Regions from separate parts of the Pseudoalteromonas sp. S1650 genome, predicted to be linked through region 1. Evidence: predicted binding sites of a transcription regulator. Region 1 holds the regulator's gene; each other region holds the start of a gene.
What was found. The regulator sigma-54, encoded in region 1, starts transcription at its own class of promoters, with help from an activator protein. The targets are predictions, from matches to a motif close to GTTGGCACGNNNNTNGNNT.
Positions count from the first base shown of each region.

Region 1 (3,179 bases):
CAAAACTTGATGGCCATATTAGAGACCCGCAAAGATCTTAACAAAACAACGCGCGAAGAGACGCTTAACAACTTATTAGATGAATTTAGCATTCAACATATTCGCGATAGCCAAGGTATGGCACTGTCAGGTGGTGAACGACGCCGCGTTGAAATTGCACGTGCATTAGCCGCTAATCCTAAATTTATCCTTTTAGATGAGCCTTTTGCTGGTGTTGATCCTATTTCGGTGTTAGATATAAAGAAAATTATTGAGCACCTAAAAAATCGTGGTATTGGTGTACTTATTACTGACCATAATGTTCGAGAAACCCTTGATGTTTGTGAAAAAGCCTACATTGTTTCTCATGGGGAGCTAATTGCATCAGGGACACCTGAGCACGTATTAGCTGACCAAACTGTACGTGATGTTTATCTAGGCGAGCAATTCAGGCTGTAACCATTACGCCACCGACTAGAGCATCTGCTAGACTTATACAATGACAATAAATCGATAACAGTGTCTTCACCGTTACCGATAACTTAAAAAGGATTGTTAGGGATACATGAGGCAATCATTACAGCTGCGCATGGGCCAGCAACTTACAATGACTCCACAACTGCAACAAGCCATTCGCTTGTTGCAGCTCAGTACATTGGATCTCCAGCAAGAAATTCAAGAAGCGCTTGATAGTAATCCTCTGCTTGAAGTGGAAGAAGCGGATTACAACGAAGAAAGCATCGGTAAGAATGAGCAAAAAGCGGAGTCTGACGATGTACAAGTCAGCGCGTCTGCCGACGAAGCACCTAGCGAATTCGAGCAAGAAAGCAGTGATGCTCTGAGTAAGGATACGGTTAGCGATGACTTAGCTATGGATGTTACGTGGGATGAGTACATGAGTGCCGCCCCATCAACATCGTCTGGGCCAATGCCTGAAGACGAGTCTATTTACCAAGGTGCTTCAACAGAAACACTGCAAGAATATTTAATGTGGCAACTACAGCTCACACCATTTAGTCCTACCGATGAAGCGATTGCCGTTGCCATCGTTGAAGCTATCGATGACTCAGGTATTTTAACGGTTAGCTGCGAAGATATTGTCGAAAGCTTTAATCAAAATAATGATGAAGAAGAAATCGAACTCGATGAAGTTGAAGCTGTCTTAAAAAGAATACAGTTATTCGATCCAGTTGGTATCGGCGCGCGAAGTTTACAAGAGTGCCTGTGTATACAACTTCGTCAATTCGATGCCAATACGCCATATTTAGCTGAAACTAAAATGGTTTTATCTGAGCATATCGAATTATTAGCAAGTCGCGACTATCGCACTTTAATGAAAAAGACTAAGCTTAAAGAAAACGAGCTTAAAGAAGTGATGACGCTCATTCACAGCTTAAATCCTAAGCCTGCGGATAGCATAGTACGCGAAGAATCTGAGTACGTCATACCCGATGTATCAGTGAAAAAAGTGAAAGGCCGCTGGGTAGTCGAGTTAAACCCAGATTGTATGCCAAAAATTAGAGTGAATAGCCAATATGCAGCGATGTCTCGCTCTGTTAAATCAAGTAGCGACAGCCAATTTATTCGTTCTCACTTACAAGAAGCAAAGTGGTTTATTAAGAGCTTAGAGAGCCGTAACGATACTTTACTAAAAGTGACCAACTGTATCGTGCAACAACAGCAAGCTTTCTTTGAACATGGCCCAGAAGCAATGAAGCCAATGGTGCTAAACGATGTCGCTGAAATGGTCGAAATGCATGAATCGACGATTTCTCGGGTTACAACACAAAAATATATGCATACCCCAAGGGGAATTTTTGAGTTGAAATATTTCTTCTCAAGCCATGTCAGCACCGAAAATGGTGGTGAGTGTTCTTCTACAGCAATTCGCGCTTTAATCAAGAAGTTAGTTGCTGCAGAAAACTCGGTTAAACCATTGAGTGATAGCAAAATTGCAGATATATTGGCTGAGCAAGGAATTAAAGTAGCTAGACGTACAATTGCAAAATATCGTGAGTCTCTAGCAATACCTCCGTCTAATCAGCGTAAAAGTCTGATTTAGACGTTTTACATAGAAGGAAAATGCTTATGCAACTAAATTTAACTGGTCGTCACGTAGAAGTCACTGATTCATTAAGAGACTATGTAAACACTAAGTTCGCAAAACTAGAAAGGCATTTTGATCATATTAATAATGTTCATGTCATTTTAGATGTAGAAAAATTAAGCCAAAAAGCAGAAGCAACTTTACATGTAAACGGAGGCGAGTTGTTCGCTTCTACAGAACATCAAGATATGTACGCAGCAATTGACTCATTGATCGATAAACTTGATCGCCAAGTCATTAAGCATAAAGAGAAATTAGCTCGACATTAAATTATGAAACTTAGTTCACTTACTAATCAGGACTGCAGCAAAGCTGCGGTCCTTTTTAATAGCAAAAAAAGAATTCTTGAGTATATTAGCGAGTTAGCTCACCAGCAGTTTCCTCATTTATCTCAACAAGATATCCTAGATGCTTTTCTGAACAGGGAAAAGTTAGGTAGTACAGGTATCGGCCGAGGAATAGCTATTCCCCACGGTCGAATGAGTGGTGCTGATGAACCTCATGCATTTATTATTGTCAGTGAATCTCCCATCAATTTTGATGCGATAGACAATCGTCCCGTTGATATTTTTGTGGCACTCATCGTACCAGATGGCGATTGCCAGTTGCACTTGAAGACCTTGTCAACAATTGCTGATAGACTTAAAGATAAAGATTTTTGTAAACAGTTGCGAAGTGCTACAAGCGATCAGCAACTATTTCAAGTAATTGCATCAGAGGCATAAATGGAATTAATAATTATCAGCGGTCGCTCAGGCTCGGGGAAATCGGTCGCTTTACGAGTTCTTGAAGACTTAGGCTACTACTGTGTTGATAATATTCCTGTCAACCTACTGCCTTCGCTCGTGCGAAGTGTTTCTGATAATTATGACAAAATTGCCGTCAGTATCGACGTACGTAACTTACCGAAAGAGCAGCAAGAGTTTAATGATATTCTTGAGTACCTGCCAGGTTTTGCAAACCCAACACTATTCTACCTAGATAGTGATGACCAAACCCTAATTAAGCGCTTTTCTGAAACTCGCCGTTTGCATCCATTATCGATTGATTCTTTACCGCTTGATCTTGCCATTAAACAAGAAAAAATCCTGCT
Region 1 covers NZ_PNDF01000115.1:14,602-17,780, forward strand. The annotation lists gene lptB (LPS export ABC transporter ATP-binding protein) at 1-438, shown strand, start outside; gene CWB80_RS21600 (RNA polymerase factor sigma-54) at 545-2,041, shown strand; gene hpf (ribosome hibernation promoting factor) at 2,068-2,355, shown strand; gene ptsN (PTS IIA-like nitrogen regulatory protein PtsN) at 2,359-2,811, shown strand; gene rapZ (RNase adapter RapZ) at 2,812-3,179, shown strand, end outside.

Region 2 (3,179 bases), on a different contig from region 1:
AATGATGACAGCCTATGCCACCATTGATGATGCTGTAGAGGCAATGCGTTTAGGCGCGATTGATTACATGGCAAAACCGTTTGCCCCAGAAGTGCTTCTTAACATGGTGAGTCGTTATTTGCCTGAAAAGGAAAAAGAAACCGATGGCCCAATTGTTGCCGATCCATCGAGCATTAAGTTATTAGAACTTGCCAGTAAAGTAGCGCGCTCAGATGCCAGTGTCATGGTACTCGGCCCAAGTGGCTCGGGTAAAGAAGTGTTGGCTCGTTTTATCCACGATAAATCAAATCGTAGCGATGCTCCCTTTGTGGCTATTAACTGTGCTGCTATTCCTGAAAACATGCTTGAAGCAACCTTATTCGGTTACGAAAAAGGGGCGTTTACTGGCGCTATTCAAGCTTGCCCGGGTAAATTTGAGCAAGCTCAAGGTGGTACCATCTTACTAGATGAAATCACTGAGATGGATTTAGGCTTGCAAGCTAAATTACTGCGTGTACTTCAAGAGCGCGAAGTAGAGCGCTTAGGCGGTCGTAAAACCATAGAGCTTGATGTTCGCGTACTTGCTACAAGTAACCGAGATTTAAAAGAAGCAGTGAGCGAAAATCTATTTAGAGAAGATTTATATTATCGCTTAAATGTATTCCCGTTAATGTGGAAACCATTAGCCGAGCGTCCTGGCGACATTATTGTATTGGCAGAGCATTTAATAGAGCGTCATTGCCTGAAAAGTAAAGAGCCTATAGCTCAACTAAGTGAGGGTGCGAAACAAAAGCTGCTATCGCATGCTTGGCCAGGTAACGTACGAGAGCTCGATAACGTTATTCAACGGGCGTTGATATTATGCGATGGTAATAGTATTCATCAAGATGATGTCTTTATTGAAGAGTTGCTTACGGCGGATATCAAGCCAGTCGCTACGCCACCACACAACGCTCCGGTATATCAAGAACAGCCTGTTGAAGTTAATCTAGATACCGTACCGCAAGTGAGTGAGCAGGGTAATTATAAAGACGAGCTGAAAGACAAAGAGCATCGTATTATTTTAGAAACCTTAGCGCGTTGTAACGGTAAGCGTAAAGAGGTTGCAGAAACCTTAGGTATTAGTCCGCGCACGTTACGTTATAAACTGGCGCAAATGCGAGACTTGGGTATCGCCTTACCTGCATAAACTCCTTCCAAAAAGTTAGTCAAACAAGCTCACATTTTTGTGAGCTTGTTTGCTGTCAAAACTCTGACAAGTAAATTGTCTGTGTTAAGTTGTTGAAAATTCTCGTTTTATTTTGTGGCACGGTTTGTGCTTTATCAGTGCATAAGTAAACTGCATTGTCAGAGAGTATTATGAAAGTTCAAAACAGCGCATTATTTCAAGAAATGCAATCTATGGCTTCAGAAGTTGGTCGTGGTAACTCAATTAATAATTTACCAACACAAACTCAGCCAACTTCATCGGCACAGTTTGGTGATTTACTTACCAATGCACTTGATACAGTGAATGGCTTACAACAAGAAGCAAAACAAAAAGTAACCGCGCTTGAAATGGGCGATCGCAGTGTTTCACTTGCGGACGTAATGATTGCTTCGCAAAAGTCATCAGTTGCCTTTGAAGCGACGGTACAGGTTCGCAATAAACTTGTTGAAGCTTATAAAGAAATCATGAACATGCCTGTGTAACTAGGTAGTGGAGAATTATTGTGGCGCAATCTAATCAATCAACTGATCTAGCCTTAGCAGGCGGCGGTATCGATGCAACCGATACTGACGATCAACAAGAGCAAAAGTCAGGCTACCTAAGTGCCTTAAATGGTGTAGACGTTTTACGCCAGGCTACTTTAGTGATTGCTTTAGCAATCTGTTTGGCTATCGCAATTTTTATTATTATTTGGGCTCGTCAGCCAGATATGCGTCCGCTTGGCAAAATGCCAACGGAAGAGCTTATTCAAACGCTGGACTTCTTAGACGCTCAAAAGATTGATTACGAACTTGATGGTAACGTCATCTCTGTTGAAGAAGGTGAATACCAAAACATCAAATTATTGATGGCTCGTGAAGGCCTAGAGCAAGCGCCAAGCTCAGGTACTGACATCATCATGCAAGACATGGGGTTTGGTGTAAGCCAACGCCTTGAACGTGAACGTTTAAAGCATGGTCGTGAGCAACAGCTTGCACGTACCATCGAAGAGCTAAAAAATGTTACTCGCGCCAAAGTACTTTTAGCTATCCCAAAAGAAAATGTATTTGCTCGTCGTGAAAAACAACCTTCAGCGACGGTAGTACTAACCTTAAAACGCGGCCGTACGCTTGATGGTGAAGAAGTTGACTCAGTAGTTGATATTGTTGCCTCAGCAGTCCAAGGTTTATCGCCAGAGCGTGTTACTGTTACCGATCAAAATGGTCGTTTACTGAATTCAGGCTCACAAAACTCACTTGCTGCTCGCTCTCGAAAAGAGTATGAAATTGAGCGTAAGCGTGAAGAAGAATACTTAAATAAAATCGATAGCATCCTTATTCCAGTTGTAGGTTTAGGTAACTACACAGCGCAAGTCGACTTAAATATGGATTTTAGTGCAGTCGAAGAAACACAAAAACGTTATAACCCAGACTTACCCGCTGTGCGCAGTGAAACCACGTTCGAAGAAAACAACATTGGTGGTCTTGCTGTGGGCATTCCTGGTGCGCTAACGAATCAGCCGCCAGTTAACTCTAATATTCCTGAGGTCGCTGGCCAAGGTAGTGCAGGTTCAGCAACGAACCCAAGTCGTTCGCATAAAGAAGCAACACGTAACTACGAACTTGATACCACAATTTCGCATAAGCGCCAGCAAACCGGTGTTATCCGCCGCATCAGTGTGTCAGTTGCCGTTGATTATGTACCACAAGTAGGTGAAAACGGTGAAACAACTATGGTTCCTCGCTCTGTCGAAGCATTGTCAAATATTCGTCGCTTACTACAAGGTGGTGTTGGGTTTGATATGCAACGCGGTGATGCACTTGAAGTCGTCACAGTGCCATTTGTAAGACAAGATACAGGTGAAGCGATTGAAGTTCCACTTTGGGAGCAAGATTGGTTCATGAAGATGCTACGCTTAGCATTAGGTGCACTGGTTATCATCGTACTTATTGTCTTTGTTGTAAGACCTATGCTGAAACGTCTAATTTACCCAGACGATACACTAGAAGAA
Region 2 covers NZ_PNDF01000047.1:7,142-10,320, forward strand. The annotation lists gene CWB80_RS14500 (sigma-54-dependent transcriptional regulator) at 1-1,168, shown strand, start outside; gene fliE (flagellar hook-basal body complex protein FliE) at 1,339-1,671, shown strand; gene fliF (flagellar basal-body MS-ring/collar protein FliF) at 1,692-3,179, shown strand, end outside.
Region 2: fliE (flagellar hook-basal body complex protein FliE) is a predicted target of sigma-54. The motif match lies at 1,282-1,300, and genes of this name have one in related genera.

Region 3 (3,179 bases), on a different contig from region 1:
AATGCCAAGCAAGTTAGAATCAATGCAACAATAATAAAAAGTTATCACTATGAGCGAATTTCACCAACTCTCAGCTACCAGCCTACAAGGCCAAACCGTTGACTTTTCTGATTTTGAAAACAAGGTCGTACTTGTTGTAAACACTGCAAGTAAATGTGGCTTCACTCCACAATATGAAGGCTTACAAGCACTACATGAAAAGTATCATGAGCAAGGCTTAGTAATAATTGGTTTTCCTTGTAACCAATTTGGTAAACAAGAGCCTGGGGACGCGAAGGAAATTAAAGAAGGCTGCCTCATTAACTACGGCGTTAGCTTTTTAATGATGAGCAAAGTCGATGTGAATGGCGAACATGCTCACCCTGTTTTTAGATACCTAAAATCAGAGTTACCGGGCTTTATCACCCGCAAAATAAAATGGAACTTCACCAAATTTTTAATTGGTAAAAATGGCAAGGCCATTAAGCGATATGCGCCACTGACAAAGCCTGAACAGCTCGAATCAGACATCGCAGCTGCACTGGGCAAATAACAAAGTCTAAAAGCAATAAAGAGGCAAATTGCCTCTTTATCTAAATTTATGCTTAGTCGTTCAAGTACTCGTCAAAGTCGTCATCGCCTAAGTTTCTGCGCAAGCGTTTTTGTTCAAGATAGTCTTCCAACTTCTTCTTAACGCGTTGCTTTTTCTTGTCGTGTTGATTACGCCCGACCATTTCGTACTCGTCTTCAACAAAATCGTCATCTAGCGCGTCATAACTAAATGTCTTACCCACAACCCACTCCATAAAGTGTTTGAGACCAATTCTTGAGATTAAAATTTGCTCGATGAATTGGCAAAGATTAAAAAGCTCAGTAGTAATTTAGTATCTAAAAAACCACCAAAATAAAGCCATACACCCATGCTAAATAGGTCATATGTCAATATTGTGAATAAATAGCGCTAAATTTGATTTCTGAAAAGTGAGAGTTTTTTATCGTTTCGATAAAAGTCATTTATGCATGTGTATTTTTTAGTTAATTTGACTAAAAAATGGTTAAAAAATTATTCCCCGCAATTTTCAAAAAATCATAAAAACACATCAAACCATTGAATTAATTGAACTTATAAATTATGGCATTCAATTTGATTATGTATTTGTGTCATTTCAAACAGGAAAGAAAAAAATGAAAAAGTTATTGTTAGTAAGTTCTTTATTTATCGCTACCAGCGCAATGGCTCATAACGATAATGATACAAATATTTCATTCAGCGGTGAGCAGTGTGATGTTGAATTTATAAATGATGTACGCATCACACCAAGCGAGTTAGAAGTATACACAGCCGATAATCGCACTATGAAAATCATCGATCAACACACTTTATATATCGATGGTCAAAGCGTGTCGCTTGATGCTTCACAACAGCAAGCAATTGCAGATTACTCAGACAGCTTACGCAGCCAACTTCCTGAAGTCGCCAATATCGCACTTGATGGCGTAAAAATAGCAGGCGTAGCAATTGAAGAAGTATCAAATGCTTTCAATATTGATGGCCTAAACGACATTTCAGAATTAATGGACGATATCAGTGTAGAAGTGCAAAACGCCTTCTATCAGCAAGGTGCGTTTACCATGGGTCAGCAAAATTTCGAAAAATTTGGCCAAAACTTTGAAGACCAATTCGATGAGCAAATTGAATCGGCTGTAGAGTCAGCCATGATGCAATCGATGGGCAGTATTTTAATTGCGCTAGGTTCTGAGCTTTTAGGTTCAGGTGGCGACATGGATGAGTTTGAGCAACGTATGGAAAACATGGGCGCACAAATAGAAGCACGCGTAGAAACACAGGCAGCTCAACTTGAAGAACGAGCAGATGCATTATGCGGCAGCTTTGCTGATATCGCTCATAAAGAGCAAGAGTTAGTGGTGCTAGTACCAGAACTAAAAGAGTATCAACTATTTACTTTCAAACAGAACGCAGAGTAATGAATTAACATCCCTGAACCAAAACACTTGGTCCTTTCGCGCAGAGCTTGCTCTGCGCTTTTTTATTTTTTGGCCAGCACAGTCAGTTGCGATAACGTTTTAATCGCCTGCTCTAAGTTTTCAGACCAAGGCAAGCCATAACTTAAGCGAAAACAGCTACGGTACTTTTTACCCGCTGAGAATATCAACCCAGGAGTAATACTGATCCCCGCCTCAAGTGCCAAATGGAATAACTTTACCGCATCATATTGGCTACCAAGGTCAACCCAGATAACACAGCCCCCTTGCGGGTTACTTATACGCGCACAACTTGGCATATATTGCTGCAGGCACCAAATCATACGCTCTTTGTTGGTACTTAAGCGCTGTCTAAGCAAACGAATGTTACGGTCGTACTCACCGCTGGCTATAAACTCATACAAGGTCCACTGGTTTATAAGTGGCGCAGAGCAACTAAGCGCTCGTTTATGTCGCCTTGCTTGCTCTGCAAACTTACCGGCAATGATCCAACCAATGCGGTAACTAGGTGCGGCTGTTTTTGAAAACGACGCGCAGGTGATCACTAAGCCCTTTTTTGAATAGGCCTGTGCAGGCGTCGCACGCTTTGCCGTAAAATGTAAGTCGCCATAAACATCATCCTCAATAAGTACCACATCACGCTGCTCTAACAGTGCCACTAATTGCTCACGCTTGGCATCAGGCATAAAGCTGCCAACAGGGTTATTTAATGAGGTAGAAAACACACAGGCTTTTATATCATGCTCATCGAGTGCTTGAGCCAAGTCATCTAGCCATATTCCTTCATCAGGACACAGCGGTATTTCCAGTGCCTTTAAACCTAAGCTTTCAATTAACTCGATAATGCCAAAATAACAAGGCGACTCGATTGCAATAACATCACCGGGTTTAGCGACACACTTAAGGGCAATTGCCAGTGCCTCTTGAGCACCATTGGTGATCACTAATTCGTCGCTATCAACCCCAATACCAAAGTCCAGATAGCGATGAATGAGTTGTTTTTTAAGTGGTGCAAAGCCATCCATCGGCCCGTAATTAATTGCCGATGCGCCTGCCAGTGTCATTACTCGGCGCATTGTTCGTGCCAGCGCTTTATCTGTTGGAGCTGCGGCCACAGGGTTGGCGATACCAAATGGCACCACATTAGCTTTATGGATAGCGCTGTAGACTTGTTCAATCAAGCCTTGCTTATTGAC
Region 3 covers NZ_PNDF01000043.1:14,425-17,603, forward strand. The annotation lists gene CWB80_RS13595 (glutathione peroxidase) at 50-532, shown strand; gene CWB80_RS13600 (PA3496 family putative envelope integrity protein) at 585-773, opposite strand; gene CWB80_RS13605 (YggN family protein) at 1,165-1,965, shown strand; gene CWB80_RS13610 (aminotransferase-like domain-containing protein) at 2,028-3,179, opposite strand, start outside.
Region 3: CWB80_RS13605 (YggN family protein) is a predicted target of sigma-54. The motif match lies at 1,111-1,129, and genes of this name have one in related genera.

Region 4 (3,179 bases), on a different contig from region 1:
GAAGACGAGGGCGGTTTTGCACAGTCTTTTGATGAGCTAATGAGCTTTTATACAGACTCAGATGGTATTGTTCAAAACAGAATTGACAGTAAACAAACCCAGTTAGATGGCTTAGATGATGAGCGAATTGATTTTGCAAGAAAAATGGAGTCGTTAGAGTCTCGTTTATACGCACAGTACAATAGCATGGATTTACTTGTAGCCCAGATGAACTCAACCAGTAGCTATGTGCAAGCGCAGCTTGATAATATGCCAGGGGTTGTTAAGCAAAGTAAATAATTGATTAGTCTATTTTCTTATCGGTATTTAGGCGCCAACTCTTTTGGCGCTTTTTTGCTTTTGGTTCATAAACGATCTATTTAGTAAATATTTTACTTTGTTTGAATAGAAGTACAAAAACCAATTCACTATCTACAACCGCGACTTTATTTTTCACAGTTGATATAGCGCTAATAACGCGTTTATATAACTGAGTATGTCAAAAGCAACTAAACGAAAATTAGCGTTTAGTTGCTTTATATTTAGAAATAGCTTTTTGTGATTTACGCTGGTTGATTAACTCGGCCTGAGTTTTATCTCTCGCGTTTTTAAGTCTAGCTGTAGCGGCTAAAATTTTAGCTTGTATAGCTAATAACTCTTTTTCTTGAGGTGGTGTTTCACTCTCACACCAATGTTTTAACTCTTGGTCAATAGCTATTAACGTTTGGCTTGCCAGCTCAATATCTGTTTTATCTATGTGCTCTGATAATGCAATGAGTAATTCATTCAGAGCGTTATAATTCGGCATTATTGCTCAGCTTTAGGTATGCGCTCTTCGAGCGGAATAGAATCCCACCCTTCTTTTATTTCTTTAACGATACGGATAACATCATCTACTGCTGCAATGTCGTTGTTTACATTTGCTTCAGTTAACCTGCGTTGGCAAAAGTCGTACAGCGATAGTAGGTTGCTAGAGATATCTCCGCCATGCTCAAAATTGAGTGCATCTTGTAGAGCACCGAATAATAAAATGCAGGTAGAAATATTTTCACCTTTTTTTTCAAATTCTTTACGCTCAATAAAGCCTTTAGTTGCTGCTAAGCGTCCGATAATATTGCTGAAAATCAAATTGATCTGCTCATAAGGAGACATTTCATTAATGTTGCTAACGCTAACTTGACTGTACTTTTTTATCGATATATGTGCCATGAGAAAATCCTATATTAAAAACACCGATTCATAAAAATAGATAAGCAATATTAATGCCATTGATGTTATCTTTCTTTGAGCATTTCTATAGAGATTATAGCAACGAGTATAGAATATTTTAAAATTCAAACAGGCTAAATTTGTAAGTTAATTCTTTAGTATTAAATTTTAGTGCTAAGTGACTATTTTTTGGCGTTGATGTCAATAAATTGCCGCTTAGCGCTTGCATCCCTCCTAAACTCGCTTACAATTTAGAAATTAACTAACCTCGTGGTAACTGTGGTTCGCCAATAATGATCTTAATTTTAGACAATAATAATAATCGTGCGATAGGTTTACATGCAGCACTTACCTTCATTGGTGAAACTGCACAATTAGTTGATGAGACTACATTACAGTCTTTTTGTGAAAAACATCAACAGCAAGAGTGTATGGTCATTCTTGGTGCTTTACAGCAGCTAAATCACGAGGCTGTGATCAAACAGTTTCCTGCCATTCCGTTTTTATTAATTGGTGAAACACTCAAACCGTTACTAAGCATTGCAAATGTAGTAGGTTTAATTTGTGAGCCATTTAACCATGATGTAACTACTCAGCTATTGCATGATTGTCAGCAATATCAGCGCATGCTACCGAGTGACCACAAACAAGCTAAATCTAACAAATCATTTGATGGTTTAGTCGGTGAAACTGAAGCTGTAAAAGATGTGCGCTTTTTAATTGAGCAAGTAGCAAAAACCGATGCCAATGTGCTGATCTTAGGTGAGTCAGGCACAGGTAAAGAAGTTGTTGCACGCAACGTTCATTTACTCTCTAAACGCAATACCGGGCCATTTGTGCCGGTAAACTGTGGTGCTATTCCTGGTGAACTACTTGAAAGTGAGCTATTTGGCCATGAAAAGGGTGCCTTTACGGGCGCTATTTCTGCACGCAAAGGGCGTTTTGAATTAGCACAAGGCGGCACGCTGTTTCTTGATGAAATTGGTGATATGCCTTTGCAAATGCAGGTTAAACTACTGCGTGTGTTGCAAGAGCGTAGCTATGAGCGAGTAGGGGGTACTAAGCCTATTCAAGCAGATGTACGCATTATTGCTGCGACTCACCGCAACCTTGAAGAAATGATTGAAAAGGGCGACTTCCGTGAAGACCTTTTTTATCGCTTAAACGTGTTTCCAATTGAAAATCCTTCGCTTAGTGAGCGTGCTGACGACATTCCTCTGCTTTTAAAAGAGTTAATGCGTCGTGTGAACGAACAAAGTGGCACAACGGCCAAATTCACTGAGCGTGCGATTCAAAGCTTAAAAGAGCATGCGTGGCCGGGGAATATTCGTGAGCTTGCTAACTTAGTTGAGCGCATGGTGATCATGTTCCCTGATAAAGTGGTTGATGTGCCAGACCTACCAGCTAAATATCGTTATATTGAAGTTGATGCTTATGAGCCTGAGTACCCTGAAGAGTTGATGGAGCGAGATGCTTTCAACGATATTTTCAGTACCGGCTTTAGTGATTACGATGATGAAGAACCTGAAGTACCAGCAACAACGGTTGACTCAGGTTTACTCCCTGATGAAGGAATTGAGCTCAAAGAATACCTAGCTGAGCTAGAAATCAGCTTAATCAGCCAAGCATTAGAGCGCTACGATTATGTTGTTGCACGTGCAGCAGAAATTTTAGGTGTTCGCCGCACCACACTGGTCGAAAAAATGAAGAAATATAACCTAACGCGCGACTAAGCCGCGTTAGGTATCTTCCTCGGTTTTTCTTTTTAATATTCACTAATTATCTCAGCTTTTCTAAAGCAATCATTGCTATGGTCATTTACCATGCCACAGGCCTGCATGTGGGCATACACTGTCGTCGGGCCTAAAAACTTAAAGCCGCGCTTTTTTAAATCTTTGGCAAATGCTGTAGAGGCTTCAGTAATAGCCGGGTAATCCTCTAATTTATCAAGATTGTTTACCAATGGCTTGCCACCAACAAACTGCCATTGG
Region 4 covers NZ_PNDF01000047.1:2,129-5,307, forward strand. The annotation lists gene fliD (flagellar filament capping protein FliD) at 1-279, shown strand, start outside; gene CWB80_RS14475 (hypothetical protein) at 500-787, opposite strand; gene fliS (flagellar export chaperone FliS) at 787-1,188, opposite strand; gene CWB80_RS14485 (sigma-54 dependent transcriptional regulator) at 1,482-2,921, shown strand; gene CWB80_RS14490 (DNA-3-methyladenine glycosylase I) at 2,954-3,179, opposite strand, start outside.
Region 4: fliS (flagellar export chaperone FliS) is a predicted target of sigma-54. The motif match lies at 1,231-1,249, and genes of this name have one in related genera.